Candidatus Nitrosotalea okcheonensis: one gene and its partners. Each later gene encodes a partner of the first gene's protein in a complex. Links are inferred from orthologs where the notes say so. Each region holds a gene or a part of one and is shown on either strand. Other genes may lie near its edges.

The links.
Region 2: the proteins of rpl12p (region 1) and BQ3481_RS01620 are in contact, whole or in part, in a crystal structure (PDB 5H7L), measured with the Pyrococcus horikoshii proteins. The link is inferred for Candidatus Nitrosotalea okcheonensis from one-to-one orthologs. Residues at the interface, in WP_010886059.1 of Pyrococcus horikoshii: Leu100, Ala101, Gly102, Leu103, Ser104, Ala105, Leu106, Phe107, Gly108; in WP_048053510.1 of Pyrococcus horikoshii: Pro161, Met164, Met165, Phe168, Ser169, Ile172, Val195, Glu196, Phe202, Leu211, Ser212, Val213, Met216, Lys222, Phe223, Asn224.
Region 3: the proteins of rpl12p (region 1) and tuf are in contact, whole or in part, in a crystal structure (PDB 3WY9), measured with the Pyrococcus horikoshii proteins. The link is inferred for Candidatus Nitrosotalea okcheonensis from one-to-one orthologs. Residues at the interface, in WP_010886059.1 of Pyrococcus horikoshii: Glu96, Glu97, Leu100, Leu103, Ser104, Ala105, Leu106, Phe107, Gly108; in WP_010885563.1 of Pyrococcus horikoshii: Lys125, Glu126, Phe129, Arg132, Thr133, Lys165, Leu166, Thr169, Lys324, Gln326, Leu359, Ala360, Ile369, Glu372, Ile384, Ile422, Ser423, Gln425.

What each region holds. Positions count from the first base shown.
Region 1 is NZ_LT841358.1:1,817,490-1,823,418, reverse strand. What follows is about bases 2,241-4,972. They hold rpl12p (50S ribosomal protein P1), read right to left. Parts: upstream 3,891-4,972; coding sequence 3,591-3,890; downstream 2,241-3,590. Other genes in these bases: alaS (alanine--tRNA ligase), read left to right, coding at 4,548-4,972; BQ3481_RS10650 (hypothetical protein), read right to left, coding at 3,964-4,470; BQ3481_RS10660 (trimeric intracellular cation channel family protein), read right to left, coding at 2,891-3,520; rplJ (50S ribosomal protein L10), read left to right, coding at 2,241-2,873. Also shown: BQ3481_RS10685 (transcription elongation factor Spt5), read left to right, coding at 1-87; BQ3481_RS10680 (50S ribosomal protein L11), read left to right, coding at 243-725; BQ3481_RS10675 (Lrp/AsnC family transcriptional regulator), read right to left, coding at 726-1,160; BQ3481_RS10670 (50S ribosomal protein L1), read left to right, coding at 1,349-2,005; more of rplJ, read left to right, coding at 2,007-2,240; more of alaS, read left to right, coding at 4,973-5,929. UniProt on the Methanocaldococcus jannaschii protein: Forms part of the ribosomal stalk, playing a central role in the interaction of the ribosome with GTP-bound translation factors.
Region 2 is NZ_LT841358.1:257,052-263,240, forward strand. What follows is about bases 1,335-4,326. They hold BQ3481_RS01620 (elongation factor EF-2), read left to right. Parts: upstream 1,335-1,730; coding sequence 1,731-3,923; downstream 3,924-4,326. Other genes in these bases: BQ3481_RS01615 (menaquinone biosynthesis family protein), read right to left, coding at 1,335-1,486; BQ3481_RS01625 (hypothetical protein), read left to right, coding at 4,003-4,326. Outside these bases: BQ3481_RS01605 (radical SAM protein), read left to right, coding at 1-256; BQ3481_RS01610 (hypothetical protein), read right to left, coding at 356-634; more of BQ3481_RS01615, read right to left, coding at 665-1,334; more of BQ3481_RS01625, read left to right, coding at 4,327-4,575; BQ3481_RS11700 (hypothetical protein), read right to left, coding at 4,812-4,991; BQ3481_RS01630 (coiled-coil domain-containing protein), read left to right, coding at 5,216-5,557; BQ3481_RS01635 (hypothetical protein), read left to right, coding at 6,126-6,189. UniProt on the Methanocaldococcus jannaschii protein: Catalyzes the GTP-dependent ribosomal translocation step during translation elongation.
Region 3 is NZ_LT841358.1:453,488-459,642, reverse strand. Bases 1,864-4,821 are described here. They hold tuf (translation elongation factor EF-1 subunit alpha), read right to left. Parts: upstream 4,019-4,821; coding sequence 2,708-4,018; downstream 1,864-2,707. Other genes in these bases: rpsJ (30S ribosomal protein S10), read right to left, coding at 2,391-2,699; BQ3481_RS02780 (RNA polymerase Rbp10), read right to left, coding at 2,188-2,382; BQ3481_RS11945 (C2H2-type zinc finger protein), read left to right, coding at 1,991-2,191; BQ3481_RS02790 (hypothetical protein), read left to right, coding at 1,864-1,990. Also shown: BQ3481_RS02795 (hydroxymethylglutaryl-CoA synthase family protein), read left to right, coding at 1-1,310; BQ3481_RS11840 (hypothetical protein), read left to right, coding at 1,385-1,507; more of BQ3481_RS02790, read left to right, coding at 1,580-1,863; BQ3481_RS02760 (TIGR00725 family protein), read left to right, coding at 5,772-6,155. UniProt on the Methanocaldococcus jannaschii protein: GTP hydrolase that promotes the GTP-dependent binding of aminoacyl-tRNA to the A-site of ribosomes during protein biosynthesis.

The DNA of each region.
Region 1 (5,929 bases):
GAAGAAGCTACAGTGATTTTACTTGATGCACCTTACCAATTGCCAGTTACAGTAGATGCGAATTATCTAAAACCATCAACGCATTAGGGTACTGCCAAGTTTTATCAGAATACATCGATTACTTTCATTGTGTGACCAAAAAGATAATTTCTTAAGAAATTCGTGACAATTATGACATGCCATGATAACTTGGTGTCCTTATTAGCAAGGATTAAATTTACATTTAAGAGGGAAGAAAAAATATGGCAGACATACAAACCGTTTCTGCACTAGTAACAGGAGGCCAGGCCAGTGCAGGTCCTCCTTTGGGTCCAACATTGGGACCTCTTGGTGTAAACATTTTACAAATAGTCACTGCCATAAATGAGAAGACTAAAGATTTTGAAGGAATGAAGGTACCTGTCACAGTTAATGTCGACAAAGGAACAAAGAAATGGACTGTAGAGGTTGGAATTCCATCGGCAGCAGCCCTAATTTTAAAAGAAGCTGGTATTCAGAAAGGATCAGGAACTTCTGGTGCTACATGGGTAGGAGATATTTCACCAGATGCAGTTGTCAAGGTTGCCAAATTGAAAATAGATTCGTCATATGCACTTAATATAAAATCAGCATCAAAAGAAATAATCGGAACATGTCTTGCACTAGGAATCAAGATAAGCGGCAAGAATCCAAAAGAAGCAACAGCCGATCTAGAATCGGGCAAATGGGACGACAAATTCAAGTAATTATCCAGTCATGGAATAGATTGGATCTTTATCGGTCTTCTGTAACTCAACAAAAGTTTCCGTATTTTGTATTCCGTCAATTTTTCCTATCTTTTCTATAGCCACAGTATGTAATTCCTCAAGGTTCCGCGCTCTCAGAGTCAACAATATATCAAATCTTCCAGTTACTTCAGATATTACAACTATTTCAGGAGTTTTCAACAATGCCTTGTGAATCTGATCTTTCAACTTTGGATCCCGGTTAATACCCATAGTTGCCCTCACTCCAATGCCTATCAGAGACTCGTCAACTACAATTGTGAATTTCTTGATTAGTTTTTTCTTGACAAGTCGTTTTACTCTGCTATAGAGAACTGACGTGTTGACACCGAGTTTTTTTGAAAGATTTGGAACTGACGTGTTACCATCTCTGCTAAGCTCGGTAATTATTTTCATATCTAATTCATCGAATTTGTGCAACTTTGCGACTTGTTTTTATTACTATTTAATAAATGTAAGTTACTTTTCCAAAAGTATTCTTATTTCAAGGCTAGCATCACCATAAGAAATTTTCCTAGTCGTGTAATTCTCGAGGGATTTTGTCGCTAAAGGATTTTAAATAGGCAAATCAGAATGCTTTCGTAATGATTACCGAGTCCCAGATAGCTCAAATGATAACCGATGCCAAAAAGAGCACAAAGGAGAGAAAATTCAAGCAGGCAGTAGAGCTAATCATGGTTTTCAGAGATATTGATGTAAAGAAAGGATTTGCGATAAATGAGACAGTTCAGTTACCAAAAAAAATGAACCAGTCATCTTCAATATGCGTTATTGCGTCAGGAGATCTTGGTGTAAAAGCAAAGAGTGCCAATGCAGACTTGGTAGTAGACAGTACACAAGTATCACAGATGGGATCAAACAAAAGAGAGTCTCGTAAACTAATCAATGGTTATGACTTTTTCCTTGCAGACACTTCAGTAATGGCAAACGTTGGTAAGACTCTGGGTCAATTCATGGGTCCTAGAGGAAAGATGCCAACACCACTTCCGTTCAATGCTCCAATAGAGTCGATATTGGAAAGATTTAGATCTTCAATAAGAGTTAGACTGAAAAATTCTCTTTCTTTGGCATGCAAGATAGGCGATGAGACAATGTCTGATGAAGATCTAGTTGCAAATGCTAACGCAGTAATTGGTACAATCGAAAAGAAATTACCTAGTGGTGATAAGAACATCAAGAAAATAATGATCAAGACCAGCATGGGAAAGATCATCAAACCAATCCAACCAGGAACGAAGTAACATGCACCAGAATAGAACAAAATATCCTCAAAAGAAAGCTCAGATGTATCAACAGTTACAAGAACTACCAAGCAAGTACAAAGTCATAGCACTTGTAAGGATGGAAAAGGTAAGATCTTCGCAATTATTGCCGTTAAGAAAAAAATTCAAAGGTGAAGTAGAAATTGTAAGTATCAAAGACAAGGTTGCACAGAAATCACTTTCTACACTAAAGATTCCTGGAATTGAAAAACTTGCGGCAAATCTAGTGGGACAATGTGTATTGATGTTTACAAACATGAGCCCAATCAAACTGAACATTTTACTTGGTAAAAATAAAATAATGATGGCAGCAAGAGGAGGAGACAAGGCAAGCATAGATGTAGTCATCAAAGCTGGCAACACTGGAATTACCCCAGGACCAATTCTTACTGATTTTAAAGAAGCGGGAGTATCAACCAAGATTGATCAAGGAACTGTTTGGATAACAAAAGACTCTATAGCAGCAAAGAAAGGCGATACCATATCCGGAAAATTAGCTACCCTGCTGAGCAAACTAGATGTCAAGGCGGTAGAGGCAGGCATAGTACTAAACTCGGCTTTGGAAGACAAGGTAATTTACAATCAAGAAGAATTGACAGTAGATGTAGAACAATACAGGGCTGCATTTGCCAAGGCACACCAAGAAGCATTATCACTATCCATAGCGATAGGATACGTAACTAAAGAAAACGTCAACATGATACTTGCAAAGGCTGCTCAACAGGCAAGATCACTTGCGATAGAAGCAGGCTTCCTTACTGATGATACCAAGGATGCAACAATACAAAGAGCACATGGACAGGCAAAATCATTATCAGGCAAACTAAAGGGTTACAGTCCTCAATAAATTAGCAAGATAATATTTTAGCGTACTTTGGGCAGATTCCAGTTGTATTTCATGGCAACCAATCGCAGTATTGTTGTAACTAGTATTGAGCCGACTGTTGCCACTTCTATTTGAAGTTGGACTATTAGAAGAATGTAAAAAACAACAACGCCTAGAAAACTTGCTGATGCATACAGTTCTTTGACAAAAACCATAGGTACTTCATTTACAAACATATCCCTCAAGATTCCCCCACCTACTGCAGTTATCATTCCAGCCATGGCCATCGCTAGAAAATTCATCCCAAACAATTGATATGCCAGAGTTGCCCCGATGGCAGTAAAGACACCCAATCCGAGAGCATCGAATTTTAAAAACAAATTCCAGTGTTTTTGCATTCTAGGATAAAGAAAGAATATGACAATGCCAGTAACAGTAGTAATTATCACATAATTTGGATCAGATATAGAATGGGGTGGAAAATGTCCAAGTATTATGTCCCTCATAGTACCTCCAGCTACACCAGTGATAGTTGCAAGAATTATAATTCCTACAATGTCTGCTTTGTGTTCAATTGCCTTGAATGCCCCAGTAACTGCAAAAGCCATCGTTCCAAACAAATCCAATATCAACACAATAGTTTGAATTGGAGATGATAGTTCAGTCAAATAACAAAGTAACCAGAACTATAGTAAATAACGTTTAAGAGATTACAAAAAAGGGAATAGATTTACAGTTTTAACCAAATAGTGCAGAAAGACCTTCCATTGCCTGTTCTTCTGTCTTTGCAGATGGCAGATCAGCCTCTTTCTTTGCTTCCGATGCGCCTCCACCTGATGGTGCTGCAGGTGCAGCAACTGCTACTGGGGCAGCCTTTATTGCTTCCTCAATGTTTACATCTGCGAGTGCAGCAACAAGTGCCTTTACTTGTGCCTCATTAACTTCAGCACCTGAAGCCTTGACAACATTAGCAATATTTGCTTCGTTGATTTCCTTCTTTTGTTTGTGCAAAAGCAACGCAGCGTATACGTATTCCATTGTAAACAAATTTTGCAAGAGGCATAATATAAAACTATGGAGGCATGTAAAAAATAAATCTAAAATGATTTCTCTAGTTTAAGATTTTAAGACCTCGACAAATAGAATACATGTATTTCTTCAAGTCCTTGTCATAAAGTGTATCCATTCTTTGTTTTAAGATTCGCTTTGCTTGCTCCTTTTCTACACCATCTGGCAGAGAGAGTACGTTGTTAATCAATTCAGGTATAGATTCTCTAACCCAGCCAGAAATAATATTGTGAATGTTTTTGTGTATTTTTTCAACATGATCAGTGGTGATATCAAAAACTCCAGTAAAATTATTGTGTTCTACCCTGTAGATCAAAGCAAATATGCATTCTTTTGGATCGGGATTCTTCAAAAGTTCTAACGATTGAGGTCCAGCTTTTCCTTGAGATACTTTATTCTTCAGCCCTACAGGATTTATTATCATACCATTAACTCCAATGTTGGAATTCTCTACTCCAGTTACAATTCCTATAACAATATCCCTATGTTCGCCATTTGGCTGTGATGCAAATACATGGTCTCCTTCCTTCCAACCTTTTTTTGTAAACATGAGAAACTTTCCTAGTAAATCATATTTAATGTGTTGCTTCAGAATGCTTAATATCAGTCAGAAGGAAAAATTGTGAAATGGACAAGGACCAGATCCTTTCAAAGTTTTCTACTGATCCAGACAGATACTACAAGGTCGCATTATTTGAAAATGAAGGATTTAGGAGGAAATCATGTATCAAGTGTCGCAGGTTTTTCTGGACTTTGGATGACAATATTAGCATGTGTCCTGATCATATAGAAAACAGTTATTCGTTTATTGGAGACCCTCCTACAAACAAGAGATTTGATTATACGCAAGCATGGAAGGAAGTAGAATCGTTTTTTGTACAAAATAATCACAAATCAGTTGGGAGATATCCAGTAGTTTGCAGATGGCGGGATGATCTTTATTTTACAATTGCATCCATTGTGGACTTTCAAAGAGTAATGGGTTCCAAAGTTGTCTTTGAATTTCCTGCCAACCCACTGATTGTTCCACAAACTTGTCTTAGATTCAAAGACATTGAAAATGTAGGAGTAACCGGTAGACATTTTTCCAGTTTTTGTATGATAGGACAACATAGCATACCAAACTCACAAGGATATTGGAAGGATAAATGCGTGGAGCTTGATTTCAAATTACTTACAGAAAGATTTGGAATCAACAAAAAGGAGATAGTGTTTGTAGAAGATGTGTGGGCCGGTGGAGGATCCTTTGGATCATCACTTGAGTACTTTGTAAGAGGATTAGAACTTGGCAATGCAGTATTCACGGAATTTCAAGGCGATCTGACCAATTATTCCGTATTGGATCAAAAGATCATAGACATGGGTGCCGGTCTTGAGAGGTTTGCATGGATTACAATGGGAACCCCTACTGCTTATGATTGCTGTTTTGGACCCATAACAAAACATATGATAACCAAGATAGGTATCGACATAGATTCTGGCACAATATCCAAATATTTCATGTCAGTGGCAAAGGCCCTCTCAGAATCAAACGATATTGCCATAGTCAGAAAGATGGCTGCAAAAATTGCAGGGTTGGATGAAACAAAACAAGATAAAATAATTTCTCCACTTGAAGGGATCTACATGATAGCAGATCACTTGAGAACGCTGGTCTTTGCAATTTCTGATGGTGCATTACCAAGCAATGTGGGAGGTGGCTACAACTTGAGGATGATTCTCAGAAGGACGTTGGCAACTATTGATAGATTTGGCTGGAATTTTGACCTTAACAATCTAATTGATCTTCACATAGATTATCTAAAATCTACATATCCAGAACTTGAACAAACTCGTAATGATGTAAAAACAATAATCGAGATAGAGAAGAATCGTTACAACGAGTCAAAAGTCAGAATGAAAAACATGGCAACTACATTCAAGACACAAAACAAGAAATTATCAGTGGATGATCTCATCCGCCTGTATGAATCAGATGGTATAACTCCAGACTTTCTCAAAGAATCTCA
Region 2 (6,189 bases), 1.6 Mb from region 1 along the record:
AGTGTCAAGGCTTATGCTTGCAAATCAACTTGACAACATTTCTGTATACTGGGTTGCGCTGGGAAAAAAGCTTGCTCAGGTTGCACTCACATATGGCGGAAATGACTTGGTTGGTACTGCTTTTTCTGAGGAGATTTATCGCGCAGCAGGCAAGGGAACAAACTCTTCAATAATCGAGCTAGCAAACATGATAAAAGAAATTGGACGAGAACCAGTCCAGAGAGACACATTTTTTAACATTTTAAAAAAATTCTAGAAACCTGACACAACACTGAAAATAATTGACGGTTTTCTGATGTGTGCGTAATTCTACTCTTGAATGGATGCTCTACAGTATTTGACATGTATCGCGGTTTTAAATCTCTGCAGGTTTTTGTGTAACTGGTTTTCCATCTCCTCCTTTTTTCCTGCGCTTTAAACCAATACTTATCAGCACGATGAAAAAACCTATGCCGCCAATCATTGCTGCAATGTTTTCCAGTCCTGCATTTACTATCTCCGCCTGGTTCAATGCATCTATCTCGTCTTGCGACATGCCTGTCTTGCCAGTTGGAACATTCTCATTTAGATATCCGTAAACTGAAAAGCCTGTTACAAGCATTGCAATGCCTAGTACAAAGACACGTTTGTCCACTAGAATAATCTGAGACTAGAGGTAAATAATCTAAGCTATCCGAAGCTCAAATTCTGGAACCAGACTCTTTTCTATTCCAAACTGGAACAGGTTTCTTATTGCCTGCTCTCCAAGAATACCCATCTCTATTGTTACATCATTGACGTACATTCGAACAAACTTGTCAATTGTCTCCTTTGCCTGTCCTCTCCCATATTGCATCGCGTAATCTAGTGCATCACTTGGCCTTGCCATTCCGTATATGATTGACTCGCGAAAAAATGCGTCAAACTTTCTGATGACATCAATTCCAAAATGATTGCTCATGACATTTACTCCAAGTGGAACTGGCAAGCCTCCCGTGCTGTCCCTCCACCAAGAACCTACATCCAGTAGTTTTACCAAATTCTTTTGATCATATGTGATCTGCCCTTCATGTATTACCAAGCCTGCATCCACCTTGCCGCTTGCCACTGCGTCTGGAATGTCACTGAACTTCATTTCTATATAGTCAAACTTGCCAATCATGAGCTCTAAAAGAAGGAATGCAGAGGTAAGCTTTCCAGGGATTGCTATCTTTGATCTTTGCAATTTTTCTACATCCATGTCTTGCTTTGCAACTACGATTGGACCATATCCCTTTCCAAAACTGCCCCCGCTTCGCAATATGGTATAATCATCAAGGTATGCACAAGCATGGACAGAGACTGCTGTTACATCAAGCTCATGCTTTAGGGAACGCTTGTTGAGGGTCTCAATATCTTCCACAACATGTTTTACATTGAAAAAGGGTGAGGTAACCTTACCGCTTAACATTCCATAGAACATGAACGCATCGTCTGCATCAGGTGTGTGACCTATTGTAATATCCACGATTAATGATTTTTGTGTCTATTATAAAAATCAAGTTTGTGGGATCATTTCAATTGGCATTGATCATCATCTGTTTTTGATCTAGCTCTTGTCTGCAAATTATTATGTCTGTTTGAAATAAAAACAGATGTTTGCTTGTGCAAATGCAAAAAATCATGACATGCTAGTTCTTCCATGATCCATTGATTTTTTTTATAATTCTTCTAAACGTTTAATAGCGGCTGGAAAAGGATTTAGCTAAACCATGAAATTCAAGGCAACAGATCAAATTCTAAGTATTATTGGTAACAAGAAAAATATTAGAAACTTTGGAGTCATAGCTCACGTAGACCATGGAAAGACAACCATGAGTGACAGCCTTTTAGCTTCTAGTGGAATTATCAGCCCATCTGTTGCAGGCCAGGCTTTGGCACTTGATTCAATGAAACTTGAACAAGACAGACAGATGACAATTGTCCAGGCAAACGTTACATTGCTTTACGAACAAGCAGGCCAGGAATACGTCATTAACATGATTGATACTCCTGGACACATTGACTTTACTGGCAGAGTAACTCGAAGTCTTAGGGCAATAGATGGCGCAGTAGTTGTATCTGATTCGGTAGAAGGTATCATGACACAGACTGAAACCGTGACTCGTCAGGCATTAGAAGAGAGAGTAAAACCTGTTCTTTACATTAACAAGATTGACCGTCTCATAAAGGAACTAAGACTGCCTCCGGAGAAGATGCAAGAGTGGCTGCTTGAGATCATAACCAACTTTAACAGGCTAATCGATATTTATGCAGAACCAGAGTACAAGGAAAAATGGAAGGTAAGCATACAGGATGGAAGTGTGTCATTTGGTTCTGCAAAGGACAAGTGGGGATTTAATGCAGATGTGATGAAAAAGAAAGGAATCTCATTCAAGGATATTTACGAAGCATACTCTGAAGGCGGCGATGTCAAGAAACTCGCAGAGAAAGCCCCGTTGTATGATGCAGTACTTGGAATGGTTGTAAAGCACCACCCGTCACCTGATGTTGCACAAAAATACAGAATTCCAAAAATCTGGAAGGGTGACTTGGACTCTGATATTGGGAAAGCACTCATGAACTGTGATGATAATGGTCCTGCTGTAATGATGATTGTAAACATGACTGTAGACCCCGCTGCAGGCCCTGTGGCAATTGGACGTTTATTCTCTGGCAAAATAAAAGATGGTGACCGCATACATTTGATTGACTCAAAACGAGAGGGCCGAGTCCAGTCTGTCAACTTTTTCATGGGTAACCAAAGAGAGATGGTAGGCGAACTTGCTGCAGGAAACATCCCTGCGCTTCTTGGATTGGAACATGCAAGAGCAGGTCAAACACTGTCTTCCGTGGCAGGCATTCCTGCATTTGAGGGAATTCATTATGTATCAGAACCTGTGGTGCAAATTGCAGTAGAGCCAAAACATCCTAAAGATTTACCAAAATTAGTTGAGGCATTAAATCGTATTACAATTGAAGACCCTAACTTGGTTGTAAAAATAAATGAGGAATCCGGTGAAACTGTAATTGCGGGCATGGGTGTGTTGCACCTTGAAATTGCCACTGCACTTATTGCTGATGCCAAGGTAGAGATTGTAACATCTCAGCCATTGATAAATTATCGTGAAACAATTCGAAGCAGTGCGGGACCAATCATGTCCAAGTCACCTAACAGACATAACAAAATATTCATGAAGGTTGAACCACTGGATGAAAAAATTGCTGAAATGATACGAAATGGAACACTAAATGAGTACAAGGACAAGAAAGAAGTTGCTACGATACTAAAGGCGGCGGGCTGGGACGGCGATGAGGCAAAACGTGTCATGAGATTTGATATCAGAGGTAATGTCATGGTCGACGGAACCAAGGGTGTCCAGTTTGTGGGAGAATCAACTGACTCTATCTTGTCAGGCTTTGAAGACTCTGTAAAAGAGGGCCCACTTGCAAGAGAGCAGGTGAGAGGTTGCAAGTTTACATTCCATCATTTTGTTCCACACGAAGATCCAGCTCACAGGGGCTTGTCACAATTGGGACCAGCCTCTCGAAGGGCATGTACAGGTGTCATGCTTTTGTCACAACCGGTATTGCTAGAACCAATGCTTGGAATTGAAGTACGTGTACCGCAGGAAATGATTGGCAACGTTGCAGGTGTAATATCTGGTAAGAGAGGCAAGGTACTAAACATGGAACAAAAAGGTGTCATACATATCATATCTGGTGAGCTTCCGGCATCTGAGACATTTGACTTGTCTGAGATAATGAGAGGACAGACTGCAGGACGCGCCATGTGGAATACACACTTTAAGGCATGGACTCCAGTTCCAAACTCAATCCTAACCAAAGTAATTGCTGACATTAGAAAGAGAAAGGGACTTGCACCCGAAGTGCCAACTCCAGACGAATACGTCGACAGCGAGTAAAAATGGTTTACCCCCAAATTACGCTTGGGGACATGCTATTGTCGTAATCTTTTAGATTGGGAATTACTAGGTTTATTCGATGAGAAAATTTTCAGAACCTGAAGCATCATTTCATTTTGATAATATTCCGGCAGTTCTAAACGGAAAAACTAGCAACATGATCAATTTTTGGAAATGGGCTTATTCTGATCTTTCTCAGAACGTTACAAGAGGTATGTTAGGTCAATACATTGTAGCGTGGTCGCTTGGAGTTGACGACATACCTGATGATCGATGGGCTTCTTTTGATCTGAGCATAAATGATAAAAGAATAGAAGTAAAAACCACATCATATCTTCAAGCATGGAAACGAAAAAAGATCAATCCACAGTTTACTATTCATAAAACGCATAGTTATTCGAGAGAATCAGGCTACTCCAAAGAATCTGACTTTCAGGCAGATGTCTATGTTCTATGTTATTTTTTTGAAAGGGACGAAAAAATAGCAGATACGACAAATCTTAACCAATGGAAATTTTGGGTATTATCAAGAAACACAATTGAAGAATTATTCCGAAATAGAAGAGCCATAACAACGTCAAGATTGGAAAAAGAATTCAATTCTGTCGTAGCAGACGATCTGAAAAAAACAATTCTTTCATGTGAAAATTGACTCTAAAAGGTAAGAAAAACCGCTATAACGTCAAACTCCTTCGAGGGATGGCGTATCAATTAATCTAAGAGACAATAGAATCATTCTCAAAAATGGGCAACATGAATCACTGCGACCAAAAATTGAAACAAAATATCTGGGGCATTTTCGGACTGATTTGTGAATAATCTCTAATTGGTCTAGCCGTGCAATTGTTGTGTTATCTCTATTCTACGTAGTATCTTTGAGTAAAGATATCATGTTATTGCAGAACATATGTCTGAAAGTACATGTGAATTGTATTGTCCCATCTGTGTTCTAATACTGGTACGAGGAATGACTTTGCAAATTACATTTGGCATGATATAATCTGCCATTGCGTAGATTCCAATTAAGAGGCATCCGATCAAAATTATAAGTCCAAACGGTATCTGCATTAAATTATTCTACCTAGTGTTGTCATATAAGAGTCATTTTATATTTTCTTAAATATGTCCAGTTTTCACAATATCGCTTTGTATAAATTCACAAGTTTTGTCTTGTGTACTGGATGTGACTAAAATGTACATGCGATCATCGAACATCATATCTTTTTCACTGGCAATATTCAACTTTCATCATTGATGGTATGATTTAACTAGGAACCAGCATATCACAAATTATGGGGCAGAAATCATCCGGAATAGAAAGATTTCTTGCTCCATCTATAAACAAGATAGAAGAAGAATTAAAGTCAATTCATGCTGAGATTAATACTGTAAAAACAAGAATTGATGAGACTGATAATAAACTGGAAAAATTAGAAGAAGAACGTAAACGCCTCGCAACTAGAATGGACAAGACAGACGATGGAATGACAACTGAATCCAAAGTCTTGTTTGACAGTGTAAATGAGATGGGCAAACAAAACAGGGACGAAATTGACATCCTAAAACGCGCCATTGATATTGCACAAAGAAGACTAGTCGTTCTTGAGGCTAACATGAAAGAACTTGGCAAGTGATTTGTTTTTATCTAGTTCTCACTATGGAATGTCTAGAAAATATGATATCATTGTACTCTACTTTATCGATAATTCATCCATGAATGGAAATGTGAGGTATGGCTGACATCGCCTCAAAATGTTTAATATATCAGTCCTAATCCTGTAGGCTCTGATCTTTCACACCTTGACAGTTTTATCTATGTCCAGTCTTGCCGATTGAATCCTGTCATGGATACGTTGTCATGTATCGTAAAACTTAGAATCAAGTAAAACAATGTTCTGGCATGGATGTAAAACAAAAAAGTCTCAAATGCAAAGAATGCGGAATGCAATTTGATGACCCTGTACGGTTAGAGAGACACTTTCATGCAGCACATCCAAGCAAACATGATGGTTTCAGGCAGAAAATGTACTGGGAATAGATATACGTCAACTCTTTTAACAAAAGGAATAACTGATGCCAAGATTGCTAACATCCAGTCATAACCATATGCGACAGTGATGCTAAATGATTCTTAAAAATGACCATCTTGACGTTTAAAAATTAGAATTCAATTTAAATAATGGATTTTTTCCATGATAATCATTGGACAAAGAGACGACAATTCTAAAAATCGACGAAATAATAAAAACACTATCTGAATCAAAAA
Region 3 (6,155 bases), 1.4 Mb from region 1 along the record:
ACCCCGACAAGCTACAAAGAGGTCTTGGTGTATCAAAAATGGCTATCGTAGATACTAATCAAGATCCAGCATGCATGGCTGCAAATGCCTGCATGAGAATAATGGAAAGAAACAAAATTTCACCAAAAGACGTTGGTAGACTCTATGTTGCAACAGAATCTGCACTTGATGAATCAAAAGCGATGAACTCATACGTAATTGGCATGCTGGAGCAGGTATATGGTAATGATTCATTTGGGCATTGCGGTGGAATTGAATGCAAGTTTGCATGTGTTAGCGGTTCTTATGCTTTGTACGACAATGCCAATTGGGTAAGAGCTGGAGAAGCAGAGGGCAAGTCTGCCATCGTTGTAGTATCAGATATTGCAAAATATGATCTTGGTTCAAGCGGAGAATATACCCAGGGTGCAGGTGCTGTTGCCATGCTTCTAAATGATAATCCTAGACTGATGACTTTTGATCCAAAGGTTACATCAACTTCTATTAAAAATGAATATGATTTCTACAGGCCATTTGGAAAAGAGACACCAATTGTAAACGGTCAATATTCCAACTTGCTTTACATGATACAGGTGAAAAAGGCATTAATGGCATACAAAGAAAAAGCGCTATCTACTGGAATAATAAAATTAAAGGATGGAGAAACAATTCTCGATTATATTGATTTTGTAAACATGCATCTTCCATACAGCAACATGGGTAAGAAAGCTTTGACATACTTGCTAAGACATGAATGGAGAAGCTTACCGCGCTGGAAAGGGATTGTAGAAAAAATGGGAATGCAGGAACCAATTCCAAAGGATCCACGTGGAACAATAGAATCAATACTTGCAGACGAGGAATTCATGCAAAAAGACCACGAATTTACGAAACGATTTACAATGACTGAGGAATTCCAAGAAGCATATGATTCCAAACTTGCAAGTTCACTTATTGCATCAAGCATGGTAGGAAATCTTTACACTGCCTCATTATACATGGGCTTTAGAAGTTGTCTGGAATTTGAATTCCAAAAGGGCACCGATCTTGAGGGAAAGAGATTTGGATTTGGCTCGTACGGAAGCGGTAGTAGTGCAATGGTCTTCAGCGGAGTTATAATGGATAGATATAAGGAAATTGTCAAAAACATGAATCTAGAAGCAGAAATAGGAGATAGGAGAAAAATATCTCTTGAAGAATATGAACAGATTCATGAAAGCAAGCTGAGTCCAACCCAAAACATTTTGGATGGGAAAAAAGAATTTGTGTTGGTGGGAGTAGGGAGTAGTCCAGAATTACGTGGTCAGCGCAAGTACGTGTTTAACGAATAGGTTACACAAATCGATCTTGACGATCAAAGCAAATCAACAAAAAGGATATAAAATCACAAAGACTGTGGATATTCATGAAAGACCGTTCAATGCCAGTTTGTTTTACATCTGAACAATATGCAAAAATTGAACAGATTGCAAAGCAAAAGGGAATGTTAAACGCAGGCCAGCTTCTAGAAGAAGCATTGGAACAATAAATCCGAGAACTAGCGTTCTCAATTCCTTTCCTTTATGATAACTATTTAATGTATTTAGTGATATTCAATACCATGAACTTGTTTTCACGAAAACCCATCATCTGCACCATTTGTAAGAAAGAGTCTGCCCACAAGAATAAGCCAAAGAGTGAGTGGAAGATAGAGGGCTCACTGTGTGGAGATTGCTATGTTTCCCAGATGAAAAAGTTCTACGAACAGAGCCTGAGACAGAAATGTGTCATATGTGGAATAGAAAAAGACGTTCCTGATTTGTGGGAGCCACGATACCAGTGGGACATGACGGGGTTATTATGCAAGCCTTGTTTTGATAAAAAAGATCTTACCTACAAGAGTCAGAGGTCAAATTGCCAAACATGTGGAAAAAAACTTGGCATGATAAGGTACACACCCAAAAAAAAATGGGTGCTTGACGGACAACTGTGTCGGGAATGTTGGGACTCTCACAAGGCAAAGTTGGGCTAGATGAATATTTTTAAAAAATTCAAGTGTGATTTATGCGGTACAAAATTTAGACAGCAGGAATACTTGATGTTACACCAGCAGTTGCATCATTGTGACAAGCATTACGATTGTAAAGAATGTAACAAGTTTTTTTCAAGCATGGAAGAGATGAGAACACACATGCAACGCGCCCACAGCTATAATGGGACTAGAGATGTCTAGAATGCCTTGATTGTTTTTACTACTGGTGGTCTGACCTTTGTAAATACTCTAAAACCACAAATACATTTTATTTCTGGTAATCTTGTAAGTTCGGATTGTGATACTTGAGTTCCACAACGCATGCATGAGTAAAAAACACTAAAGCTAGTAGGTTTTTCTTCTGCAGGTATTTCTTGAATTGGTTCAGACATTTTTATCACTATTTCAAAGTAAGTTCGATATATACATCGTTTGGAATTTTAATTCTCATGAGTTGTCTTATTGCTCTGTCGTCTGCACCAAGGTCTATGACTCGTCTGTGTATTCGCATTTCCCATTTTTCATATGTGTTTGTGCCTTGACCACATGGCGATTTTCGTGTAACAACGTTTAATGTTTTTACTGGCAATGGTGTCGGACCTTTTACTTTGACACCTGTCTTTTCACCTATACCTTTGATTTCAGTACATACCCCATCTAGCCTTAAAAGACTAGTACTTGTCAATTTGATTCGGGCTGTCTGGGTCATTCAAGTCCCTATTTGGTGTATTTCTCAGTTATCTCTTTAACAATTCCTGCTGCAATTGTTGCACCCATGTCTCTGAGAGCAAATCTTCCCATTTCTGGAAATTCTCCGAATGTCTCAATACACAACGGTCTAACTGGTTTTATTCTGACAATTGCTGAATCTCCGGCTTTCAAGAATTTGGGATTCTCTTCCTCAATCGCACCAGATTGTGGATTTATTTTTGCTTCAAAAGCGACTATTGTTGCTGCAACCTGAGCAGTATGTGCATGCATTACTGGTGTATATCCGGGTGCAATTGCTGTTGGATGATGAATAACTATGATTTGTGCTCTGAATTCTTTTGCTACGTTTGGTGGATTGTCAGATGTTCCGATGACGTCTCCTCGGTGGATGTCTTTCTTTTCAATACCTCTCAAATTGAATCCAATGTTATCACCTGGTTCTGCAGATGGCATTTCTGTATGATGTGTTTCAATAGATTTGATTTCGCCCACCGCACCTGATGGCATGACGATGATCTTCTGACCAGGTTTTGCAACACCTGTTTCAACACGTCCTACTGGGACGGTACCAACACCTGTGATTGTATATACGTCTTGTATTGGAATTCTAAGTGGTTTACCTGTGGGTTTGTCAGGCATTGTAAAGTCGTCAAATGCTTCAAATAGTGTTTTGCCTGTCCACCATGGCATATTTGCTGATTTCTTGACCAAGTTGTCTCCTTTCCAACCTGACACAGGGATGATTGCGACCTTGTCGAGTTTGTAACCTACTGACTTTAATAATTTCTCTGCCTTTTCCTTGGCTACTTTGTATGCAGCTTCTGAGAAATTACTGTCATCCATTTTGTTAATTGCTACTACTAATTGTCCTACACCTAATGTTCTAAGTAAGAAAGCATGTTCTCTTGCTTGTCCACCTGGTGCGGTTGCAGTATCGGTTTCACCTTCTTTGGCAGATAAGACTAGAACTGCACAGTCTGCCTCTGAGGCTCCTGTAATCATGTTTTTGATAAAGTCTCTATGACCTGGTGCGTCAATTAATGTAAAGAAGTACTTTGGCGATTCAAATTTCTGAAATGCTAAATCTATAGTGATACCTCTTTCTCTTTCATCTTTGATATTGTCCATGACCCATGCATATTTGAAAGTGTCACCTTTTCCGGTCTTCTCGGATTCGGCTGCATGTGCTGCAATTGTTCTTTCATCTACTAATCCTAGTTCCATTAAAAAGTGACCCATGGTTGTAGATTTTCCGTTATCAATATGTCCTACGACAATCATGTTCAAGTGAGGTTTTCTTGATGCTGCAGTGCTCATGTTGGATGTTACTTGAGAAGGGCTTTATTAGCATTTTCATTTTTTGATTTTTTTCCGGTCAAAAATTGAATTATTTTCTGACTCGATCATCATGATCAAATTTTTTCACATGGTATAAATCGAACTATTTCATCACAATGAATAATGAAAATCACAGTAACAGTAATCAAAGCTGATGTTGGCGGAATCGGCGGACATACAAGACCAAGCGATGGTCTACTAAACGCTGTAAAAAATCTTGTAAAGCCACAAGTAAGAAAAGACGGTAAAGGACTCTTGATTGATTCCTACATTGGGTATTGTGGAGATGACATACATATTGTTATGACTCACACTAAAGGCGTTAATAATTCTCAAGTCCATGGACTAGCATGGCGCGCATTTGAGGCTGCAACTCGCGTAGCAAAAAGTGAAGGACTTTACGGCGCAGGCCAAGACTTGCTGAAGGATTCATTTTCTGGAAATGTAAAAGGCATGGGGCCAGGCGTTGCAGAGATGACATTTGATGAAAGACCTAATGAAGCATTTACGATTTATGCAGCAGATAAAACGGAACCCGGAGCATTCAACTATCCATTCTACAGAATGTTTGTTGATGCCCTATCCAATACGGGTTTGATTGTAAACCAGAATTTGGCAAGAGGTGTTAGAATTTCAGTAATGGATGTAGAAAAGGGTAAAGTAGCTACATTGGAAATGTGGCAAGACAAACCCACATTGGAAGCAGCTCTAATGTATCCAGGAAGATATGTCATATCCACTGTAACTACCAAGGATAATCAACCAATATTGGCAGCATCTACTGATAGGCTGCATAATATTGCGGGAACCTATGTTGGAAAAGACGATCCAATTTGCATAGTGCGAACCCAGAAAGATTTTCCGGCAACAGAAGAGGCAGGATCTGCATTTAACAATCCTCATCTAGTAGCAGGAAATACCCGAGGTAGTCATCACATGCCATTGATGCCAGTGAAAATCAATTCTCCCGCAAGCATCAACTATGCCATTCCAATAGTATCAGCACTTGTATTTTCAATGCATAATGGAATTTTGACAGGTCCTATAGATGGATTCGGAACTGAAGACTGGGATTATGTTAGAAATGTAGCGATGAGACGAGCTGTTGCAATTAGAAGTCAAGGGTTTGTTCATCCTGCAACTTTAGTTCCAGACGAATTGGAATACGGGGTGGGCTACAAGGCAAGAATGAGTGTCTTGTGGAGTAGGATGAGACCAATTCCAGGATCGTTACAGAATACAAAACATGGACAAAAGCAAAATTCTGGAAATAAACAGGGTAACAGACCACAACAGGGTAACAGACCACAACAGGGTAACAGACCACAACAGGGTAACAGACCACAACAGGGTAACAGACCACAACAGGGACAACAAAGACCTCAAGGTCAGAGACCTCCACAACATGGTCAGAGACCTCAAGGACAAAGATCAGGTCAGAAACCACAGCAGGGACAACACCCACAACAAAAACAGCAATCAAAGCCACAGACCGTACCATCTACTGAAAAAACTATAAAACCATCTACAGAAGTCAAGGTAAAGAAACCACGTGCACCACGAAAAAAGAAAACTGAAACTGTTGCTACAATAAAACCAACAGAAAGCACGATTTCAACAACTGAGACACCAAAGACAGAGACTAGTACATCATCCTAGGTATTTTCTCTCCAGTTCTCTTTTCATTTTTATAAAATACAATTTTTATTATCTGTTTTTTTATGGTATTTCAATGACAAAGAAAATACAAATTTTGATCATAGGTCATAATCAGAACGGAATTACCCCTAAGACTGAAAAAATTGCATATGAGACAGGCATGGAAGTTGCAAAATCAGGAGCTGTCCTAATTACGGGCGGATTGGAAGGAGTAATGAAGGCTGCATCTCACGGTGCAAAAGATGGAGGAGGTATCACAGTAGGAATTATTCCACAAAACGAACCTTCTCCTGCAAATGAATATTGTGATATTGTCATTCCAAGTGGGATGGGTTTGGCAAGGGATTTTCTAAATGCGCTTTCTGGGGACGGGGTCATAATAATCGGTGGAGGAGCTGGGACATTATCTGAGACATGTGCAGCATATATGCACAACAAACCAATTGTTGCGATAAAA